Regions from separate parts of the Mesorhizobium sp. P2_B5 genome, predicted to be linked through region 2. Evidence: riboswitches for the same ligand, from Rfam matches in the RefSeq annotation. Region 2 holds a riboswitch; the other holds the start of a gene.
The links. A riboswitch is a leader RNA that binds a small molecule or an ion and turns the genes downstream of it on or off. The one in region 2 is predicted to bind S-adenosylmethionine.
Positions count from the first base shown of each region.

Region 1: another riboswitch for S-adenosylmethionine. It lies ahead of metX (homoserine O-acetyltransferase MetX); the one in region 2 lies ahead of AC1D1N_RS19830 (O-succinylhomoserine sulfhydrylase).

Region 1 covers NZ_JBFUDJ010000010.1:97,236-108,807, forward strand. The annotation lists gene AC1D1N_RS25650 (LysE family translocator) at 1-413, opposite strand, end outside; gene AC1D1N_RS25655 (aldo/keto reductase) at 507-1,454, opposite strand; gene AC1D1N_RS25660 (GlxA family transcriptional regulator) at 1,615-2,583, opposite strand; gene AC1D1N_RS25665 (quinone oxidoreductase family protein) at 2,747-3,727, shown strand; gene AC1D1N_RS25670 (gamma-glutamylcyclotransferase) at 3,717-4,247, opposite strand; gene AC1D1N_RS25675 (DUF2125 domain-containing protein) at 4,370-5,368, shown strand; gene AC1D1N_RS25680 (sugar kinase) at 5,430-6,353, shown strand; gene AC1D1N_RS25685 (prephenate/arogenate dehydrogenase family protein) at 6,363-7,298, opposite strand; gene hisC (histidinol-phosphate transaminase) at 7,303-8,412, opposite strand; SAM riboswitch at 8,541-8,618, shown strand; gene metX (homoserine O-acetyltransferase MetX) at 8,679-9,848, shown strand; gene metW (methionine biosynthesis protein MetW) at 9,907-10,521, shown strand; gene AC1D1N_RS25705 (DUF1330 domain-containing protein) at 10,527-10,847, opposite strand; gene AC1D1N_RS25710 (glycosyltransferase family 2 protein) at 11,098-11,572, shown strand, end outside.
Region 2 covers NZ_JBFUDJ010000005.1:407,046-418,617, forward strand. The annotation lists gene AC1D1N_RS19800 (acetylornithine transaminase) at 1-413, shown strand, start outside; gene argF (ornithine carbamoyltransferase) at 431-1,342, shown strand; gene AC1D1N_RS19810 (Hsp33 family molecular chaperone) at 1,455-2,489, shown strand; gene AC1D1N_RS19815 (alpha/beta fold hydrolase) at 2,599-3,405, opposite strand; gene apaG (Co2+/Mg2+ efflux protein ApaG) at 3,493-3,885, opposite strand; gene AC1D1N_RS19825 (ceramide glucosyltransferase) at 4,094-5,248, shown strand; gene AC1D1N_RS19830 (O-succinylhomoserine sulfhydrylase) at 5,287-6,477, opposite strand; SAM riboswitch at 6,535-6,612, opposite strand; gene AC1D1N_RS19835 (2'-deoxycytidine 5'-triphosphate deaminase) at 6,691-7,785, shown strand; gene AC1D1N_RS19840 (ABC transporter substrate-binding protein) at 7,887-8,657, shown strand; gene araD1 (AraD1 family protein) at 8,829-9,821, opposite strand; gene mmsB (multiple monosaccharide ABC transporter permease) at 10,018-11,310, opposite strand; gene mmsA (multiple monosaccharide ABC transporter ATP-binding protein) at 11,307-11,572, opposite strand, start outside.

The DNA.
Region 1 (11,572 bases), on a different contig from region 2:
AGGACCGCGGCAATCGCCACATAGGCCTTCGGATTGGCGACGGCGAGCAGGAAGCCGCCGAGGAAGGTTGGCAGCACAGCCCTGCTGTCGCGTGCCGCCAGCGGCGGCGCCGTCGCTATTCTGAAGGCGAGATAGAGGATGTAGGCGGCGGAAGCGGCCGCCAGCACGGGCGCCACCCCCGGCATCGAGGTGAGGATAGCCGTGATGCCGGTGGCCACCACCAGCAGCACCGCAACCGTGCCGAGAATGATCCCCCAGGCATAGCGGAGCGAATTGCGCAGGCCGAAGGCTGCGCCTATCGCCGTGACGCTGATCGTCGCCGGGCCTGGACTGCCCATGACGACGGTTGCCGCCAGCACCAGCGCCAGCAATTGCTGCCAGGGTTGCGCCTGTGAGAGGATTTCTATGGCCATGCTGCTCCCTCTCCCACGATGCTGGAGAGCAGTGTGGCGAACCGGACTGCCGACGTCTTGAACGATCGTGCCGAACCTGATCGGCAGCCTTCGCTAGGCGCTGGCCTTGTCCAGCGCCGCGAGATCCTCCGCGCTGAGCTTCAGCGACGCCGCGCGCACCAGGCTGTCGACCTGGTCGAGCGTTGTTGCGCTGGCGATCGGTGCGGTGATGCCGGGCTGCGCCATCACCCAGGCAAGCGCGACTTCGGCCTGGCTGGCCGAATGCCGCGCCGACACAGCGTCAAGTGCCGCAAGAATGCGCATTCCACGCGCATTGAGATAGCCCTTCACGCCACCGCCGCGTTCACTTTTGCCAAGATCGGCCTCGCTGCGGTATTTGCCGCTCAAAAACCCTTTGGCGAGAGCGAAATAGGTGATGACGCCGATATCCTCCGCCACGCACAGATCATGCAGCGGCCCGTCGAAAGGCGAGCGATCGTAGAGATTGTATTCCGGCTGCAGCACGGCATAGCGCGGCAGCCCGCGCAGGCTGGCCACATCGAGTGCGGCGCGCAACTGGCCGGCGTCGAGGTTGGAGGCGCCGATATGGCGGACCTTGCCGGCGGCAAGCAGCTTCTCATAGGCGCCGAGCGTTTCCTCATAGGGCGTGGTCGGGTCAGGCCAATGCGACAGATAAAGATCGACCACATCGGTCTGCAGCCGCTTGAGCGATGCCTCGACCGCCCTCTCGATATGGGCGGCCGACAAATCCTTTTTGCCTTGCCCCATATCCGAGCCAACCTTGGTGATGACGACGATCTTGTCGCGGTTGCCGCGGCTTTTCATCCATTTGCCGATGATCGTCTCGGATTCGCCGCCCTTGTTGCCGGGCACCCAGCGCGAATAAGCGTCGGCCGTGTCGATGGCGTTGAGGCCGGCGCCGGCGAACCGGTCGAGCAGGTCGAAGGAGGTCTTCTCGTCGGCGGTCCAGCCGAAGACATTCCCGCCCAGAACCAGCGGCGCGATGGAAAGGTCGGTTTGACCGATACGGCGTTTCTGCAAGATGGGGCTCCGTGATGCTGGCGGCGGCGGGCGAACCCGAATGCTTCGGGCCGCAGCTAAGCTAGGTCTCGCCGCGCCGAGGTCAAAGGCCTCAGCCAATTTTCCAGCGGACCAGCGCTTCACAAAGGCGCGACCGCTTCGCCCGCAACCTGGCCATGGTCTACTGGCTTTGACGCCGGTATTCGCCGGGTGGCAGTCCGACGGTGCGGTTGAAGAGCCGGCTGAACGAGGCCGCATCCTGATAGCCGACCTGATAGCATATCTCCGCAACACCAAGCCTGGTGCTTTCGAGAAGCGTCTTGGCGGCCTCGAGCCGTTGGTCCTGAATCCATCGGCCGGGCGTCGTGTGCAACTCCTCGGCAAACCGGCGCGCCAGTGTTCGCGGCGACAGGCCGAGTTGCGCGCCAAGTAAGGCAAGATCGAGCGTTCTGAGCTGGCTTCTTGCTAGGGCTTCGAGACGGTCGCGCAACGACTCATGCAAGGGCAGCAGATCGGTGAGCGGGAATTCATATGGCGCCTGGCTGTGGCGCGACGGCGGCAGCACCAAGAGTTTGCGAACCAGCCGCTCCTCCTTGGCGAAGCCAAGATCCTTGAGAAGAGCCTTGCCGAGCTCGAGGCCTGAAAAGCCCCCGCCGCAAGTATAGATCCGCCCGTCCCCGACCAGGACACGGGAAGCGTCCCAGCGCACATTCGGAAAACGGCGCTGGGCATCAGCCTTCAGCCACCAGGAGATCGTCGCGCGTTTTCGATCGAGAAGGCCGGCATCGGCGAGGAAATAACCAGCGCCGCAATGCGCGGCGAGGATGGCGCCGTCGCGCTGCGCCCTGGCGATGAGCGGCGCGGCATGACGGCTCTCTTCCTCCAGTGCGGCAACAAGCGCCGGCACCTGCATGCCGGGCATGGCAAGCAGGATCAGCATATCCATGCGCTGCGAGGGTTCGCGTCTGGTATGAAAGGAAATTCCCGGCGTCGTCGTGGCGTCAGCCTGCCGGGCCACGAATTCGAAGGAAATCGCCGGTGCGCCGCGAAGGGTGTTCACCAGGTCGAACATTTCGACGAGCGTGGCGGCGACCGCCGAATAGAAGGTCGAGGGCAGCCAGATCACGGCGTGGAGGGGTTGGTTGGCCAAGATGCCTTCTCATGCACAAAACAATAGATGGCAAGTTTAGCACATAGATTGTCAAATCTGCCAATTCTGATTTTTGCCAGCCGACCTAGATTCCGCGGCGCCGATGCAAATGTCGGCGCTCGCGGTCTGGTCGCCTCCAAGCCGCTGCCATTTGGAGACCGACATGAAGGCAATCGTATTCGACGAGATCGGCTCGCCGCGGGACGTGCTTTATCTGGATGATGTGCCGATTCCGCGGATCGGCGACGGCGAGGTGCTGGTCAGGATGGTCTCGGCCTCGGTCAATCCGGGCGACTTTCTGTTCATCCAGAACCTCTATCCCGAACCGAAGAAGCCGCACTTTCCCCGGCAGATCGCCGGAAATCATGGTGCAGGCATCGTCGAGGCGGTAGGGGCGGATGTCGCCCTGAAACCCGGCACGCTTGTCGCCTTTAGCCACTACAACACCTGGGCCGAGTACGCCGCCATTCCCGCTGAATGGCTGATCCCTTTGCCCGCCGACTATCCCACCGAACGCGCCGGGCAGATGGTGAACCCGATCACGGCCTGGGACCTGTTGGTGGATTCCAGGGTGCAGCCTGGCCAGTGGCTGGCGGTCACGGCTGGCTATTCTTCGATTTCAACCATGGTGATGCAGTTCGCCCAACGGCGCGGCATCAATGTGATCGCAATCGTGCGACGCAGTCGACAAAAACTGGACCTGAAGCAACTTGGCGCGACTGCCGTCCTCGACCTGTCAGAGGTAAAGGATGGCATCAAGGAAGCGGTCATGGACATAACCGGCGGCGCCGGGCTGAACGGCATCATCGACAATGTCGGCGGGCCTGCCGGCGGCGAGTTGATCCGCAGCCTTGCTCTTGGCGGGCAGATGGTCATCAACGGCGGCATGAGCGCCGAGCGTTTCGAGCTGCACAATTTCGACGTGCTGCTGAGCGGCGCCGAAATCAGGGCAAACATCTATCGCTACTTCTTTTCGCCGCCCGTCGAAGCCGACCGGCCGATGCTGCGCGAGATTGTCGACATCTTCGGCCAGCCTGACTTCCATATCCCTGTCGGCGGCATCCACCCGTTGAGCGAGTTCAAGCTTGCCGTCGAAAACAGCCTGGATCGCGCCGATCTCGGAAAACAGATTTTCACAATGTAGCGTTGGGCGCGACCCGTTTCGCCACCTCTTCCAGCCAGTGATCGCTGATACCGAGCGCTTCGAGGTGCTCGACCGCGCTCAGCACATAGTCCTCATTGTTTCCGGACTGGCCGATGGCGCCGCGGATGACGCTTGCCGCATTCGCCGCGTCGAGGCCGCCGGCATACTGCTCGTGCTGGCGGTCGACGATATAGGCAACCGCCGGGACCGTTTCGCCGCCGTCGAGGCGGATGTCGAGCACACGCTCAAGGTAGACGCGGGTCACCAGTTCGCGCTCGCGCAGATAGGCAAGCACCTCATCGCGCAACTCACCGGGCACGCGAAACGCCAGCCCGATGCAGGAGCCGCCACGGTCGAGGCCAAGCACCAGGCCCGGCCGCTCGCGCGTGCCGCGATGCACGAAGGAGTAGACGCAGAGCGACCGGCGGTAGCCGTAAAGGCGGGCGCGCCGGGTCTCGACATGCGCGAATCCCGGCCGCCAGATCAGCGAGCCGTAGCCAAAAACCCAAAAATCGCCCATATCGCCAAGCCTGATTGCACGAGAGTGACGCCGCCGCATCGGAATCGGTGCCCTTCTGTCCTTTTGCTTGTTGCGTAAACCACAGTCCACCCGCAACACGCCGCGTTAATGAAAGCCGCAGCATGACGTCAAGTGACGAACGCCCGTCGAAGTTTCGCCGCCGGCTGTTCTGGCTCGCCGCTTTGGCCGTTATGCTGTTCGGCGCCTACAGCGCGATCTGGTTCTATGTTGCCGGCCGCGTCAGAAGCGAAGCCGACAAGGCAGTGGCCTCGCTCAAGGACAAAGGCATCGAGGCCGGCTGCGCCAACCTCACCGTCAGCGGCTATCCCCTGAGCTTCGCCATTTCCTGTGACAATCTGGCTTACGAGGATGACACCAGGAACGTCGCCGCCTCGACCGGCAGTTTCAATTTCGTGGCCCAACTCATCCGCCCGCTATCGCCCGCCGCCGAGTTGCGCGGACCGCTGCGCACATCGATGCCCGGGATGACCCCGCTCTGGATCGACTGGGACAATCTACAGGCCGGTGCAAAGCTGTCCTGGCCCTTGCCGCGCAGCATTTCGCTGCAGGCCGAAGGCCTGTCCGGCCAGACCGACCCGGCTGATGACACCGATCCGGTATCGCTGTTCAGCGCCGGAACTGCGGCGGGAGAACTGCGGCCCGACGGCCAGGACATCGGTTATGTCGGAAACTTCACCGATCTTGAGATCGATGCCGACGCGATCGGCGGGCGCGTGCTGCCGCCACTCGACGGCAGCGGTGACGCGACGCTGAAAAACGGCGTGGCGCTGATGAAGACCGAGGCAAAGAGCGTGCGCGGCCAGGCCGCCGACATCCACAAGCTCGATCTGTCGTCGGGAACCGCGCGCATCACCGTCTCCGGCCCGGTGTCGGTCGACGCCAATGGCATGGTCAACGCCGACCTGACGATCAAGCTCAAGGATCCCAAAGCCGTGGCGGCAATCCTCGCCACCGCCATCCCCGAGCAGAAGAGCCAGATCGAGCAAGGCTTTGCCGGCTTGGCTTTGCTCGGCAACGAGCCGTCGATGCCGCTCAAGGTGGTGAAGGGCAAGGCCTCGCTCGGCTTCATTCCTCTGGGCAAGATCAAGCCGCTCGATTAGAGCATGATCCCAAAGGCGGGAACCGCTTTGGGGGAGGATCCATGCTTAGCCAAGCCAACGCATGAACCGGCCAGTAAAACTGCTTAGTGTCGGCGCGCTGACGCTGGATACCATCCTGCGCCTCGAAACCCTGCCCACGCACCAAGGCAAGTTCATCGCTTCGGACGGCGTCCAGATCGCTGCGGGCATGGCGACAAGTGCGGCCTGCGCCGCACGCCGTCTCGGCGCCGAGGTGTTCCTGTGGGCAAGTGCGGGTGACGATGCCATCGGCGACCAGCTGCTGGCCGGCATCGAGGCCGAGGGCGTCGATTGCAGTTTTGTCCGCCGCGTTCAAGGTGCGCGTTCGGCGCTGGCCTCGATCCTCGTCGACGCCCATGGCGAGCGCGTTATCGTGCCTTTCTACGACCCGAAGGCGCAGGCTGATCCCGAGACGCCGCCCGTCACAGACCTTGCCGCATTTGACGCCGTTCTCGTCGATGTGCGCTGGCCGGGCGCTGCCGCCCTTGCCCTGACCGCCGCGCGCGACGCCGGCAGGCCGGCGATCCTCGATGCCGACACAGCGCCACTCGAAGTGCTGGAGCTTCTGTTGCCGCTGGCGTCGCACATCGTCGCTTCGGAGACAGCGGCGCGCATTGTCTGCGGCCACGCCCTGGATCCGGAGACCGCCTGCGCCGATCTCGCCAGCCGCACCGATGCCTTCGTCGCGGTGACCGGCGGAGCGGCGGGAAGCTGGTGGCATGACCGGTCCTCAGGCTGCGTGCGCCACATCGCGGCGCCGAAGGTCAAGGCCGTCGACACGCTGGCCGCTGGCGACATCTTCCACGGCGCCTTTGCCGTTGGGCTCGCCGAAGCCATGCCTATCGAGCAGGCCTTGCGCTTTGCCAGTGCCGCCGCCGCGCTCAAATGCCAGCGTTTTGGTGGCCGGCTCGGTGCCCCGGACCGTGCCGAGACAATGGCCATGGTCGCGGCGACCTGGCCTGCCTGAAAACGGATTTTAGCTCTTGGCGGGGTGTTCCACCGCTTGGCGACCAAAATCCGGCACATCGATGTCCTGACCGGCCTCGATGATCGAGCGGCGCACGGCGCGGGTGCGGGTGAATAGGTCGAACAGCTTATCGCCGTCGCCCCAGCGGATCGCCCGCTGCAGAAAGGCCAGATCCTCCGAGAAGCGTGCCAGCATTTCCAGGATGGCATCCTTGTTGTGCAGGCATACGTCCCGCCACATGGTCGGGTCCGAAGCCGCGAGACGGGTGAAGTCGCGGAAACCCGAGGCCGAATATTTGATGACTTCGGTCTTGGTCACCGATTCCAGGTCGTCGGCCGTGCCGACGATGTTGTAGGCAATGATGTGCGGCAGATGCGAGACGATCGCCAGCGTCATGTCGTGATGCTGCGGGTCCATCGTGTCGATGTTGGAGCCGCAGCGCCGCCAGAATTCCGACAGCTTCTCCAGCGCGGTCGGATCGGTATCGGCCAGCGGCGTAAAGATGCACCAGCGGTTCTCAAACAGCTCGGCGAAGCCGGCATCCGGGCCGGATTTTTCCGTACCCGCCAGCGGATGTCCCGGGATGAAATGCACGCCGTCCGGCACATAAGGCTGCATCTGTGCAATCACCGAGGCCTTGGTCGAGCCGACATCGGTCAGGATGGCGCCCTTTTTCAGCGCCGGCGCGATCTCTTGCGCTACCTCGCCCGACGATCCCACAGGCACCGAGACGATGACGAGATCGGCATCGCGAACCGCTTCTTTGGCGTCTGTTGTGTAGCTTTCGCCCAGACCGAGTTCCTTCGCACGCGCCAGCGTGGTCGGGCTGCGCGTCGCGATGGCGACATGGGCGGCCAGGCCTTCGCGGCGGATGACGCGGGCCAGCGACGAGCCGATCAGGCCGATGCCGACCAGCGCGATCTTTTCAAACATCGGTGATGTCATTGTTTCAGCTTTTCAGGAATGTCGTGAGGGCGTCGATGACGCCGCGATTGGCTTCTTCCGTGCCGACGCTCATGCGCAGCGCGTTGGGGAAGCCATAGCCGGTGACGCGCCGCAGGATGAAGCCGCGCTGGGTGAGATAGTCGTCCGCCGCCTCTGCCGAATGCTTCTTGTCCTCAGGGAAGTGGATGAGAACGAAATTGCCGACACTCGGCGTCACCCTGAGCCCTAGCTTCGTCAGCTCTTCATTCAGCCAGGTAAGCCAGGTCTCGTTGTGCAACGAACTGCGCTCGACATGGGCGCGGTCGCGGATGGCGGCAATGCCCGCCTCGATCGCCGTCGCGTTGACATTGAAAGGGCCACGGATGCGGTTGATGGCATCGACAATGTGCAGGGGACCATACATCCATCCGATGCGCGCGCCGCCAAGGCCGAGCTTGGAGAAGGTGCGGGTCATGACAACGTTCTGCGCGCTGCCGGCTAGCTCGATGCCGGCCTCATAGTCGTTGCGCCGGACATATTCGGCGTAGGCGGCATCGAGCACCAGAAGCACGTTGCCAGGCAAGGCGGCATGCAGGCGACGGACCTCCTGGAACGGCAGATAGGTGCCGGTCGGATTGTTGGGATTGGCGAGGAAGACGATTTTGGTCCGCGGCGTAACCGCAGCCAGGATTGCGTCGACATCGGCGCGCTCGTCGGTCTCCTTGACCGTCACCGGTGTCCCGCCGGCCGACTGGATGTAGATCTTGTAGATCATGAAGGCGTGTTCGGTGATGATGGCCTCATGGCCGGGCGCCAGATAGGTCTGCGCCAGCAGGCCGAGGATCTCGTCAGAACCGTTGGAGCAGATGATGTTCGCCGGGTTCAGGCCATGCACTTCGGCGATCGCCTCGCGCAGCCGACGGGCGGTGCCATCGGGATAGACATCGAGCTTGGCAGCGACCTCGCGCGCGGCCTCGATTGCTTTCGGTGACGGGCCGAGCGGGTTCTCGTTCGAAGACAATTTATGGACCTTGGCGACGCCGGCCGGCGTCGTGCTCTTGCCCGGCACATAGGCGTCGATGTCCATGATGCCCGCGCGGGGCGTCGGCCGTGCCTTGTCCGTTGTCTTGTTCATGTCGCAAATCCGTCGAGAATGCCTCCGTCCGGAGGCCGCAGCGGAAATACAAGCCGTGGCTCCGAATGTCGAGAGGCCCGGGCAATAGCTGGCCGTTGACGCCGGGCCGCGCGAGTTCTAGAAGAACGGAACAGTTCCGTGGTGATTTGGCCGGTCGGCTTGCAGCCACGTTAAACAACTCGCTAAAGGGCCGTTTGCGTGACGTAACCGGCTTTGCGATCGCATTGCCGGTTTTTTATTGCCTGACGGCGGGCAAGGAGAGTCACATGACCGCGCTCCGCGCCGCAAAAACCAACAATGAGGCCGACAACCCGTCGAGCCCGGTGTTGCGTTTTGGCCCTGACAAGCCGCTCAAGCTCGACGCCGGCACGCTATTGTCGCCGTTCCAGATCGCCTACCAGACCTACGGCACGCTGAACGACGCCCGCTCCAACGCCATTCTGGTCTGCCACGCGCTGACCGGCGACCAGCACGTCGCCAACACCAATCCGGTGACCGGCAAGCCTGGCTGGTGGGAAGTGCTGATCGGCCCCGGCAAGATCATCGACACCAACCGCTTCTTCGTCATCTGCTCCAACGTCATCGGCGGCTGCCTCGGCTCGACCGGTCCGGCCTCGACCAACCCCGCCACCGGCAAGCCCTACGGGCTCGACCTGCCGATCATCACGATCCGCGACATGGTGCGGGCGCAATTGATGCTGGTCGACCATTTCGGCATCGAGAAGCTGTTTTGCGTGCTCGGCGGCTCGATGGGCGGCATGCAGGTGCTGGAATGGGCGTCGTGCTATTCCGAGCGCGTCTTCTCGGCGCTGCCGATCGCCACCGGCGCGCGCCATTCCTCGCAGAACATAGCCTTCCACGAGGTCGGTCGCCAGGCCGTCATGGCCGACCCGGACTGGCATGGCGGCAAGTATTTCGAGCACGGCAAGCGCCCGGAAAAGGGGCTGGCGGTGGCGCGCATGGCTGCCCACATCACCTATCTGTCGGAAGCGGCACTGCACCGCAAGTTCGGCCGCAATCTGCAGGACCGCGAAGCGCTGACCTTCGGTTTCGACGCCGACTTTCAGATCGAGAGCTATCTGCGCCATCAGGGCATGACCTTCGTCGACCGCTTCGACGCCAATTCCTATCTCTACATGACCCGTTCGATGGACTATTTCGACCTCGCCGCCGACCATGGCGGCCGGCTCGCCGATGCCTTTGCCGGCACCAAGACACGCTTCTGCCTGGTCTCCTTCACCTCGGACTGGCTGTTCCCGACCGAGGAAAGCCGCTCGATCGTGCATGCGCTCAACGCCGCCGGCGCGTCCGTCTCCTTCGTCGAGATCGACACCGACCGCGGCCACGATGCCTTCCTGCTCGACGAACCGGAACTGTTCGCCGCCATCAATGGCTTCATCGGCTCGGCGGCTCGCGCCAGGGGGCTCCGCGCATGACCCCGAAAAGTTGCAGACTTTTCGCACCGGGATCATGCGCCATCCAAGGGGCGCAGCCATGAGTGTCAACCGCGCCCAGCGCGTCGACCTCGAAGTCGTTGCCGGCCTCATTCCGCCGCTCTCGCGGGTGCTCGACGTCGGCTCCGGCGACGGCCTGCTCCTGGAACTCCTGCAGGAGACCAAGCAGGTCGACGGCCGCGGGCTTGAACTGTCGCAGCGCGGCGTCAATGAATGCGTGGCGCGCGGCCTCTCGGTCATCCAGGGCGATGCCGACACCGACCTCGAATTCTATCCCGATAAGGGTTTCGATTTCGTCGTCCTGTCGCAGACCCTGCAGGCGACCCGCAACCCGAAGCTGGTGCTCGACGAACTGCTGCGAATTGGCAACCGCGCCATCGTCTCGTTCCCAAATTTCGGCCATTGGCGGGTGCGGCTGTCGCTGTTCTTCAAGGGGCGGATGCCGGTGACCGAGGACCTGCCCTATTCCTGGTACGACACGCCCAACATCCATTTCTGCACCATCCGCGACTTCGTCAATCTGGTCGAGGAGCTCGGCGCCTCGGTCGAGAAAGCGACTGCGCTGGACGGCAACGGCCAGAAGATCGGCCTGTCGATGCCATGGTGGTTCTGGAATTTCTTCGGCCAGCAGGCGGTGTTCTTGCTGAAGCGATAGTGTTCCTATCCCAGCACGTCCGTGGCCTTGTGCGGGTGCCTGACACCGTCGGCGATGACCACATCGGCTTGGGAGTTGTCGGTACGCAAGGCCAGAATCTCCCGATAGGCAGATGAATTGTACCAGTCACGCGCATTTTCCCGGTCTGGAAACTCGATGACGATCAGATGCCCGGGCCATTCGTTCTCGACCACGTCCATGTCGCCGCCATGGACAAGAAAGCGCCCGCCGAACGGCTCCAGCGTGGCGTCGATCCTCTGCAGATACTCGACAATCTGCGGGCCTATTGTGACTTGGCGCATATGGGCGACGGCGTAGGCGGTCATGGCTGAACTCCCTGTTCGATCGAAGCGCAATAACCGGCTCCGTTGACCCAATCTGCGGAAATGATGGCCATCGGTCGATTACGTCAGGGGTAATCGGCTGGCCTACGGGCATCCTGGGCTCAACAGTTTGTGATGACATTGCCGCCGGTTTTTTGTAGCGTCGAATCGAATGCCATCCCGAGGTAAGGCTTGGACGGCGACCCATCAAAGCATCCGGCCTTCAGGGAATTCGGGGCATAATCGAAGCAGCATGTCCAAGACAACCGACCTCGCTCCGCTGATCTCGGTGATCACGCCGACGCACAATCGCCGCAGCAAGGTGGTGCGCGCTGTCGAGAGCGTGCTGGCGCAGAATTTTGCCCGGTTCGAGCACATCGTCGTCGATGACGGCTCGACCGACGGCACGGCCGCTGCACTCGCCGAAATCCGCGATCCTCGGCTGATCTATGTCGGCTCGAAATGGCGCGGCGCCAATGCCGCCCGCAATGCCGGCATCGAGCGGGCGCGGGCGCCGGTGGTGACATTCCTCGATTCCGACGACGTCTATTTGCCGGACCGGCTCGTGCGAACGCTGGAGCAGTTCGACAACAATCCGTCGCTCGAAGTGCTGATCAGTTCCTTCGTGTCGCTGAAGGGCAATCGCCGCACCAATTGCGTCAACCGCGAGGCTCTCCTGAGCCGCGACTCGCTGGAACGCGCCCTTGTTGCGCAGACCATCTTCATTG
Region 2 (11,572 bases):
TCGGCATGACGGCAGGCGTGCATGGCACCACCTTCGGCGGCAATCCGCTGGCGATGGCGGTCGGCAACGCCGTGCTCGATGTGGTGCTGGAAGACGGCTTCCTGGAAGACGTTCAGCGCAAGGCATTGCTGATGAAACAGGGCCTGGCGGCCGTCGCCGACGAATTTCCCGATGTCATCGAAGGCATCAGGGGCACCGGCCTGATGCTCGGCCTGAAATGCGCCATGCCCAACACCAAGGTCAATATGGCGCTGCGCGACCAGCATCTCCTGGCGGTACCGGCCGGCGACAACGTCATCCGCCTGCTGCCGCCGCTCACCGTCACCGACGCCGAGATCAAAGAGGCGCTCGATCGCATCCGCGCCGGCGCCAAAGGCCTGGCCGACGCCATCGCCGCGGCCGCCGCGAAGTAACCCCGGAACCATTCCTGATGTCACTTCGCCATTTCACCGATCTTTCCGCCGTTTCCGAAGGCGATCTGCGGTTCATGCTGGACGACGCGGTGGTGCGCAAGGCGCGCCTCAAGGCCGGCGAGCGCACCAGGCCGCTCGAGGGCAAGGTGCTGGCGATGATCTTCGACAAGCCGTCGACGCGCACGCGTGTCTCCTTCGACGTCGGCATGCGCCAGCTCGGCGGCGAGACCATCATGCTGACCGGCACCGAAATGCAGCTCGGCCGCTCCGAGACCATTGCTGACACCGCCAAAGTGCTGTCGCGCTATGTCGACGCCATCATGATCCGCACGACGTCGCATGAGAGGCTGCTCGAGCTGACCGAGAACGCCACGGTTCCCGTCATCAACGGGCTGACCGACGACACCCATCCCTGCCAGCTGATGGCCGACATCATGACCTTCGAGGAGCATCGTGGTCCGGTAGCCGGCAAGACCATCGCCTGGACCGGCGACGGCAACAATGTGCTGCATTCGCTGCTCGAAGCCTCGGCGCGGTTCCGCTTCAACCTCAATGTCGCGGTGCCGGAAGGCAGCGAGCCGGCGCAGAAACATATCGACTGGTCGAAGACCAATGGCGGCAAGCTCAGCTTCACCCGCTCGCCCGAGGAAGCCGTCGACCAGGCCGATTGCGTGGTCACCGATTGCTGGGTGTCGATGGGTCAGGAACACCGCGCCCGCGGCCACAATGTCTTCTCGCCCTATCAGGTCAATGCGGCGCTGATGGCAAGGGCCAAGCCCGACGCCCTGTTCATGCACTGCCTGCCGGCGCATCGTGGCGAGGAGGTGACCGACGAGGTCATCGACGGGCCGCATTCTGTGGTGTTCGACGAGGCCGAGAACCGGCTCCACGCCCAGAAGGCCGTGCTCGCCTGGTGTCTTGGAGCTTGAAGTGCCTTGGTGCCTGACGTGCTTGGGCGCTTGATCTGGGGCGGCGTGATGCCTATCTGCGCCGCATCACGCAAATCAAGCGCGTTTAGACGCATGCACCCCTCCGGGCGGCATGGCCGCGCCCTGGAGCTTTGTCATGTTGGAAACGCATCAAGTGACTGAACATCACCCCAAACTCGGCGAGTTCGGCTATGCCGGCGACGATCACGTCGTACCGTTCGAGGTCGGCCCGCTCGACGTTCGCGGCCGCACCGTGCAGCTCGGGCCGATGCTCGACGCCATCCTCGGCCGTCACGACTATCCCGAGCCGGTTGCCCGCCTGCTGGCTGAAGCCTGTGTGCTGACGGTGCTGCTTGGCACCTCGCTGAAATTCGAGGGCAAGTTCATCCTGCAGACCCGCACCGACGGGCCGGTCGACATGCTGGTGGCGGATTTCTCCACGCCCTCGGCATTGCGAGCCTATGCCCGCTTCGACGCCGACAGGTTGGAAGCCCTTGTTGCCGCAGGCGAGACCTCGCAGCAGACGCTGCTGGGCAGCGGCGTGCTGGCGCTGACCATCGACCAGGGCGCCCACACGCAGCGCTATCAGGGCATCGTCCAGCTCGACGGCGAGACGCTGGAAGACGCCGCGCGCACCTATTTCCGCCAGTCGGAACAGATCCCGACCGAGCTCAGGCTTTCGGTGGCCAAGCTTCTGACGCCCGGCCGTGGCGGCGCGCGCGAACAATGGCGCGCCGGCGGCATCCTGGCGCAGTTCCTGCCGCAGTCGCCCGAGCGCATGCGCGTGCCCGACATCTCGGGCGGCGACGGCGATCCACGCGACGTCACGCATGAACCGGTCGACAATTCCTGGCAGGAACTGGTGGCCCTGCTCGGCACCATCGAGCCGACCGAACTGATCGACCCGACCATCGGCGCCGAGCGGTTGCTCTACCGGTTGTTCCATGAACACGGCGTGCGCGTCTTCGGCGGCGTTCCGGTCGCCGACCGGTGCTCGTGCTCGCGCGACAAGATCCGCGGCATTCTCGAAGGCTTCTCCGCCGAAGAGATCAAGGAGAGCACCGAGGATGGCGGCATTCACGTCGCCTGCGAGTTCTGCTCGAAGCAGTATGACTTCGACCCAGCGGAGTTTGGCGCGGCTCAATAGGGAAAGCCGCTTCGCAACCTATCCTCTCCCCGGCCGGGGAGAGGATCCATGGCTTACCCTTGGCGGTTGGTCTCTTTTGACCGGGTTTCGCGCCGCACCGATCTCAGCGTCAAATGAATTCCTGGAGATGCTTGCGGACATCTGACATTCGTTCGACCGGAGCCATATGGGTTTCATCCCCGAGCACCGTGAGCTTCGCTCCTTTGATTGCACTCGCGGTAGCTTCCATCATGCCGCCGCCGAAGAACTGGTCCCTTTCGCCGCCAAGGATCAAAGTCCTCGCCGAAATATCGTTGAGGTCTTCGTTTGTCACATCATTGTCGAGCATTGCTTCCAGATAGCGAACGATCGAACTCGGCGCTCCCATCCGTGCAATCAATCTGCGTCCTTCGAAGCTCAGGCGAAAGCGCAAGAGAAGGTTCAGCCACGGTCGACGAAATACCGTTGTAAACTCCTGCAGCAACGCGTGAAATTGTTCGGCTTTTGCGAATTGAATCTGTTTCTGGAGCCGCTTTTTTCCATCGACCGAAAAACCGTATGCGCTCGCCAGCAGGATCAGCTTGCCCACAAAGTCCGGATACCGTGCTGCCACCCGCGTTGCGATAACGCCGCCATAGGAAATACCCATCAACACCACTGGCTTTTTGAACGTGACGTCGATGATCTCCGCGATGTCTCCAGCCATACCCTCAAGCGAAAGATCGGCTTTAGGATCGGGATCGTAGCCAATCAGCACAAAGTTCGTGTCGGGTGGAAGAATACGGATGAGTCGTCCGGCATCCTTTTCCAGCCTGGATGGCTCGGGCTTCATCATGAAGCCCTGGCCGCCGTTGATGATAAGAAGGCTTTCAGGTCCCCGTCCAACTCTCGCGAACGGCATCCGACCCGGAAACAACCCTGTTTCAATAGTGTGCATCAAGCCGCTGCCTGGCGCTGGCCAGAGACCCCTGATCAATGGGAAGTAAAGCTACCTTGACGAAAGCTGGCGCAACGCTTCCTGCCACTAATTCACCGTCCGCCTCGTTCCCGGCAGATCCAGCGAAAACGCGGGAATGGCGATGTCGAACGTCTCGCCCCTTTTGTTGCGCATGGTGTAATGCCCGACCATGAAGCCCGACGGTGTCGAGAGCGGGCAGCCGGATGTATATTGATAGCTGTCGCCGGGATTGAGCTCGGGCTGGTCGCCGACGACACCGGCGCCGCGCACCTCTTCGACCCGGCCGCTGCCGTCGGTGATGTGCCAGTAGCGCGACATAAGCTGCACGAACTCGTCCGACTGGTTGTCGATCGTCACCTGGTAGCCCCAGACATAGCGGTTCTCCGACGGATCGGAGCGATCCTCCAGATAGAACGGTCTGACCTGCACTTCGATGTTGCGCGTGACGGCGCGGTACATAGGCTGCTCCAAACGACACCAACGGACCTGTCGGCGCTCTTGCTCTACTCCCGATTAGGGTCTCATGCGCAGGTGCCGAACAACAATGTCATTTAAGTGACACATGACAATGATGGTGTGCACGAACCGTATCGGGCGACTCAGCGCTCTGTCGAACTGTTGAAAACGGCCATTCCTGGCCGCTTTTTCCCGGAGTGACCAGATCTCGATGGAACTGACAGTCATAGCAGCGCTGCTTTCGACACTCCTGCTTCTTTCCAATCTCGCCAGCATTGTGCTCGCCTCGCTCAGCCTGAAGCGGCCGCGCCAGATTGCTCCGCCGGCCAGAAAGGCGCCGCCGGTGTCGATCGTGGTGCCGTCGCGCGGCGTCGAACCGTTTACCGAGGAGACGCTTGCCCGTGCCTTCTCGCTCGACTGGCCGCGCTACGAGCTGATCTTCTGCGTCGCCCATGCCGACGATCCGGTGGTCAAACTGATAAACCGGGCGATTGCCCGGTTTCCAAAGGTGGCGGCGCAGCTGCTGATCGGCGATGACCGGGTCAGCGCCAACCCCAAGCTCAACAATTGCGTGAAGGGTTGGGTGGCGGCGCAGCACAACTGGGTCATCCTGGCCGATTCCAACGTGCTGATGCCTGTCGACTATGTCCAGCATCTGATGGCGGCCTGGCGGCCGGACACCGGGCTTGTCTGCTCGACTCCGATCGGCTCGCGGCCGGACGGTTTTTGGGCCGAGGTCGAATGCGCCTTCCTCAACACGCTGCAGGCGCGCTGGCAATATGCCGGCGAAGCCCTTGGTCTCGGCTTTGCCCAGGGCAAGAGCATGCTGTGGAACAAGCCGATGCTCGACGCCAATGGCGGCATCGAGGCGCTTGCCGCCGAGATCGCCGAGGATGCCGCCGCGACCAAGCTGGTCAATGGGCTCGGCCTGCGCGTCAATCTCGTTGCCTCGCCCTTCGAACAGCCGCTCGGCCAGCGTACGTTTGCCGAGATCTGGTCGCGCCAGACGCGCTGGGCGCGGCTGCGCCGCGTCACCTTCCCACTGTTCTACACGCCCGAGATCCTGACGGGTGTGGCGGTGCCGCTGCTGCTGGCACTGGTCGCGGCGGCAAGCGCCGGCGTCAGCATGCCCACCACGGCTTTGTGCGTTCTGGCCTTTGCCTATGTGCCGGAATGCCTGCTCGCCTGGGCCAAGGGCTGGTATTTGTCACCGCGCATCGTCACCGCCATGATCGTGCGCGATGTGATGCTTCCCGCCATCTGGTCGCGCGGTTGGCTCGGCGGCGCGGTCGAATGGCGCGGCAATGCCATGACCATCCGCACCAAGGCGATGACGGAACTGGACGAGGCCTCGTCGGGCGCCTGAGCGCCGCCCAGGCCTTGCCTTGCTTTCGGAGCAGGCCGCTACTTCGCCGCCTTCAGCGCCTGTGCAACGTCCTCGAGCAGATCGTCCGTATCCTCAAGACCGACCGACAGCCTCAGCGTTCCCGGCCCGATGCCGAGTTCGGCGCGCGCCTCGTCGCTGAGGTTCTTGTGTGTTGTCGTTGCCGGATGGGTGATCAGGCTCTTGGCGTCACCAAGATTGTTGGAGATCAGCACGATGTCGAGCGCGTTCTGCAAGGCGAAGGCCGCCTGCTTGCCGCCCTTGACGTCGAGGCAGATCAGCGTCGAGCCGCCCGCCATCTGCTTCTTGACGATATCGGCCTGCGGATGGTCGGCGCGGCCGGGATAGATGACGCGGGCGATCTGCGGCTGTCCGGCCAGGAAATCGGCGATCTTGCCGGCACTCTCCGTCTGCTGGCGCACGCGCACCGGCAGCGTCTCGAGACCCTTGAGCAGCGTCCAGGCGTTGAAGGGCGACAGGCTCGGGCCGGTGTGGCGGAAATAGTCGTGCAAATTCTCGTCGATCCACTTCTTGTCCGACAGGATGATGCCGCCTAGACAGCGCCCCTGGCCGTCAATGTGCTTGGTCGCGGAGTAGACGACGATGTGGGCGCCGAGCTGCAAGGGCTTCTGCTGCAAGGGCGTGGCAAAGACGTTGTCGACGATCAGCCTGGCGCCGATCGAGGTGGCGAGCGATGCGACGGCGGCAATGTCGACCACTTCCAGCGTCGGGTTGGTCGGGCTTTCCAGGAAGAACAGTTTGGTGTTCGGCCTGACCGCCTTTTCCCAGTTGGCGATGTCGGTGCCGTCGACCAGAGTCGCCTCGATGCCGTATTTCGGCGCCAGCGTCTCGACCACCCAGCGGCAGGAACCGAACAGCGCGCGCGCCGCAACGATATGGTCGCCGGCCTTGGCGCTGCACAACAGCGCCGCCGTCACTGCTGCCATGCCGGACGCGGTAGCGCGGGCGTCTTCCGCGCCTTCCAGCGCGCACATGCGCTTTTCGAACATGTCGACGGTCGGGTTGGCGTAGCGCGAATAGATGAAGCCCGGCTCCTCGCCCTTGAAACGGGCTTCGGCGGCCTGCGCCGTCTCGTAGACATAGCCCTGGGTGAGGTACATCGCTTCCGACGTTTCGCCGAACTGGGAACGCAGCGTCCCCCCATGCACGAGTGCGGTCTGAGGCTTCCAGTTACGCTTCTTGGTGCTCATCGCTTTTCTTCCAGACACAAAAAAACCGGCCGCGAAAGTCGCAACCGGTCCATACGGCCTTGCGGCCCGACGGTCCTTTAGCGACTTGTTTAACGTGGCTGCAAGCCGACCGGCCAAATCACCACGGGATAACGACCCTTTAGACCTCAGCCATGCTTGCGTCAATTGCCGGCTTCATTAAGAGGTTTGTACCAGTTGGAGCGGAGCCAGCCATTGCGGCAGACAGGCATTCTTCCCGATCAGGATATTTCCGCGCTGTTCCAGTCCGGCGCGCTGAAGTCGCCGCGCGCGCTCGATGTCGACCAGGTACAGCCGGCCAGCCTCGATCTCAGGCTCGGCGACAAGGCTTTTCGCGTCCGCGCCTCCTTCCTGCCCGGCCCCAACCACAAGGTGTCGGAGAAGCTTGAGCGGCTGAAGCTGCACGAGATCAGCCTGACCGAAGGCGCGGTGCTGGAGACCGGCTGCGTCTACATCGTACCGCTGCTCGAGAGCCTCGCCCTGCCGGCCAATATTTCCGCCTCGGCCAATCCCAAGAGCTCGACCGGACGGCTCGACATCTTCACCCGCGTCATGACCGACCGCGGCCACGAGTTCGACAAGATCGCCGCCGGCTATCACGGGCCACTCTATCTCGAGGTCAGCCCGCGCACCTTCCCGATCGTCGTGCGCGCCGGCTCGCGCCTGTCGCAGATCCGCTTCCGCACCGGCAATGCGCTGTTGTCGGAGGCAGAGCTGAATGAATTGCACCGGGCCGAGATGCTGGTCGCGACCGAGCCGCCAAACATTTCCGGCGGTGGCATTGCGCTGTCGATCGATCTCGACGGCGATCACAACGGGCTGGTCGGCTATCGCGGCAAGCATCACACCGGCCTCGTCGATGTCGACAAGCGCGCCGCCCAGGATGCCGTCGATTTCTGGGAGCCGCTTTACAAGAGCGGCGCCGGCGAACTGGTGCTCGACCCGGACGAGTTCTACATCCTGGTCAGCCGCGAGGCGGTGCACGTGCCGCCGCTCTACGCCGCCGAGATGACGCCGTTCGACCCGCTGGTCGGAGAGTTCCGCGTCCACTATGCCGGCTTCTTCGATCCGGGCTTCGGCCATTCGGCCGCTGGTGGCACCGGCAGCCGGGCGGTGCTCGAAGTGCGCAGCCACGAAGTGCCGTTCATCCTCGACCATGGCCAGATCGTCGGCCGGCTGGTCTACGAGCATATGCTGAAGCGGCCGCAGGCGCTCTACGGCACCGATCTCGGTTCCAACTACCAGGCGCAAGGCCTGAAGCTCTCCAAACATTTCCGCACCGCTGTCTGAACCCTCAATCAGCGTTGGGCAAAATACTTGCCTGCATTGGCTCACCGTGCTTGGCTGCCTTTCTGTGGCCGGCCAGAGACCGGCGCGTAAGGGGAACCAAAATGCAGATTTCGAAATGGATCATATCGGCAGCCAGCGCTGCCATGCTTGTAATGGGGGCCGGTTCGCTGGCACAGGCGCAGGAGAAATTGAAGATCGGCACCGAAGGCGCCTATCCGCCCTTCAACACCATTACATCTGACGGCAAGGTCGAAGGCTTCGACATCGACATTGCCAATGCGCTGTGCGCGCAAATGAAGGTCGAGTGCGAGATCGTCACCCAGGACTGGGACGGCATCATTCCGGCCCTGCAGGCGAAGAAGTTCGATGCCATCATCGCCTCGATGAGCATCACCGAGGAGCGCAAGAAGCAGGTCGCCTTCACCAACAAATACTACACCACGCCGCTGGCGCTGGTGGCGCCGAAGGACAGCGACCTCACGTCCACCGAACCGGCCGCCCTTGCCGGCAAGACGGTGGGCGCGCAGGCGTCGACCACCCAGGCCGACTACGCCCAGAACGCCTACGGCAAGGCCGGTGCGGAGGCAAAACTCTATCCGACTCAGGAAGAGGCGATCACCGACTTGCAGAATGGCCGTCTCGACGCGGTGATTTCAGACAAGTTCGTGCTGATGGACTGGCTGAAGAAGGCGAGCGACGGTTGCTGCAAGCTGGTCGGCGACGTCAAGGGCACCGAGACGCAAGCCGGCATCGCGGTGCGCCTGGAAGACACCGCACTGCGCGACAAGCTCAACGCGGCGATAGACGCGATTGTTGCCGACGGCACCTACAAGAAGATCCAGGCGAAGTATTTCGATTTTGATATTTATTGAGGCTGCTAATCTCCCCCCTTGAGGGGGAGATGGCCGGCAGGCCAGAGGGGGTCGCTGCGCGTAGAACGCCAACGTCGTCTGGTGACCGCGGAAGACGTCGGCGCTCCACGCGCGACAACCCCCTCTGTCGCCTTCGGCGACATCTCCCCCTCAAGGGGGGAGATTGCCCTTCTACAACGCCTTCACTGCCACCTTCACCGGCTGCTCGATCTCCAGTGGGTTGCGCAGCGGCAGGCCGAAATCTCCGGCCTCGATCTCGAAGACGTCGCCGGCCTGCGTCCTGATGCCATCGGCGAAGGACAGCGTCGCCGTACCGAACATGTGCACATGCACGTCACCGGGCTGGCGGAAGGCCGAATATTTGAAATGGTGGTGCTCGAGATTGGCGATGGTGTGCGACATGTTCGCTTCGCCCGACAGAAACGGCTTTTCCCACAAAAGGTTGCCGTCGCGCAGGATGCGCGAAGCGCCTCTGATGTCGGCCGGCAGATCGCCGATCAGGATCTCCGGCCCAAACGAGGCATTGCGCAGCTTGGAATGCGCCAGGAACAGATAGTTCACCCGCTCGGTGATGTGGTCCGAAAACTCGTTGGACAGCGTGAAGCCGACGCGGAACGGCGCGCCGTCGTCGCCGATGACATAGATGCCGGCGATCTCCGGCTCTTCGCCGGCGTCCTGCGCGAAGGCCGGTGACATCAGCGCCGCGCCCGGCGCCACCGCCATGGTGCCGTTGCCCTTGTAGAACCATTCCGGCTGCACGCCGGTCTGGCCCTTGGCCGGCTTGCCGCCTTCCAGACCCATGCGGAACATCTTCATGGAATCGGTGAGTTGTTCCTCGCCGCCGTCGCTGAGCTTCTTGTGCATGGAATCGCGCGTCGCCGCCGATCCGAGGTGGGTGAGCCCGGTGCCGGTCAGATGCAGATGCGCCGGATCGGGATGGTTGATCGGCGACACCAGCCGTCCCTTCTTGTATGCGGCGTCGAGGTCGACGGCTTCGCCGAAGCCCTTGCGCTCGATGAGCGCGACCAGCCCGGTGCCGGTGCGCGCGGCCTCCATCGCCAGCGAATAGACGCTGCGGGCGCCGTTGATGATCCGGGTCTTGCCGCCATTGCGGGCGACGACGCGGATCGTCTCGGCGTCGTCGAGGATCTGGGAGATCAGCATGATGAACCCTCTCTCAATTGTCTTGGCTCGGTTGCCGCTTTGACAAACCTTACCGGCGCGGCGCGGACCTATCCGTGCCACGGGTTAAAACTCTTCGTCCGGATTGCGCTCGCGATCCTGGTCCTTCAGGGGACTTCTTGCACTGCCCGGCAGCGCCGCGATGTGACCCGTATGCCGTCCTGGTTCCGCTCCCGGTCTAACCTTTGTTTTTGTTGTATACGTCGAAGACCACTGCGCCGAGCAGCACCAGGCCTTTGACCACCTGCTGCCAGTCGACATTGACGCCCATGATCGACATGCCGTTGTTCATCACACCCATGATGAAGCCGCCGACCACCGCGCCGATCACCTGGCCAACGCCGCCCATCGCCGAAGCGCCGCCGATGAACACCGCGGCGATGACGTCGAGCTCGCTGCCGAGGCCCGCGGCAGGCACGGCTTGTCCCAGGCGCGCCGCTATGATCAGGCCGCCAAGCGCCGACAGCACACCCATGTTGACGAACACCATCAGGGTCAGCCGCTCGGTCTTGATGCCCGACAGTTGCGCCGCCTTGGCATTGCCGCCCATGGCGTAGATGCGGCGGCCGATCGTCATGCGTTTTGTGACGAAGACGAACAGCGCGATCAGTGCGCCCATCACCATGAGTACGATCGGCAGGCCCCTGTAGCTGGCAAATTGGTAGACCAGGAACAGCGCCAGCGCGCTGGTCACCAGGGTCTTGATGACGAACAGCGTAAAAGGCTCGGCTTGGTAGCCGTGCGCTTCGCGGGTACGCCGTGCCTTGAGCCCGAAATAGGCATAGGCGAGCACGGCGACCAGGCCCAGCACGATCGTCGTCATGTGCAGGGTCATGCCGCTACCTACAATGGTCTTGCCGGCCGCATTTACCGTCGGTGGGATCAGCGTCAAGGGGCCGATGACATCCGGGATGAAGCCTGAACTAAGCGCCTTGAAGCCGGCTGGAAGCGGCCCCACCGAAGACCCGCCACCCAGCAGCGCCTGGCAGATGCCGCGGAAGATCAGCATTCCCGCCAGCGTGACGATGAAGCTCGGTATTCGGTGATAGGCAATCCAGTAGCCCTGTGCCGCGCCGATGAGGCCGCCGACGATCAGGCAGACGATTGAAACCACCAGCGGATTGCTGAACGGTCCAAGTGGCCAGATGACCATCATCATAGCCGCTAGCGCGCCGATGAAGCCGGCGACGGAGCCGACGCTGAGGTCGATATGGCCGGAGACGATGACCAGAAGCATGCCCAGCGCCATCACGATGATGAACGAGTTCTGCTGCACCAGGTTGCTCAGGTTCACCGGCTTGAACAGCGTGCCGGAGGTGGTGAACTGGAAGAACACCATGATGGCGATCAGCGCCAGTATCAGGCCGTAGTCGCGCAAATTGGTGATCAGCGCCGAGACGGCAACGCGCGGCCCCTGTTGCACATCTTCGGCGACGCCGCTTTTCGGCGCGGGACCGCTTTCGGTGGTCATGATGGCTTTCCTTCTCCCCGAACGATGGCGCGCATGATCTTTTCCTGGCTGGCGTCGCTCGCCGCCATTTCTCCAACCATGCGCCCTTCATTCATGACGTAGATGCGGTCGGTGATGCCGAGCAGTTCAGGCATCTCCGACGAGATGACGATGATCGCCTTACCTTCGGAGGCGAGGCGGGCGATGATGGTGTAGATTTCGTACTTGGCACCGACGTCGATGCCGCGCGTCGGCTCATCGAGGATGAGCACTTCCGGATTGG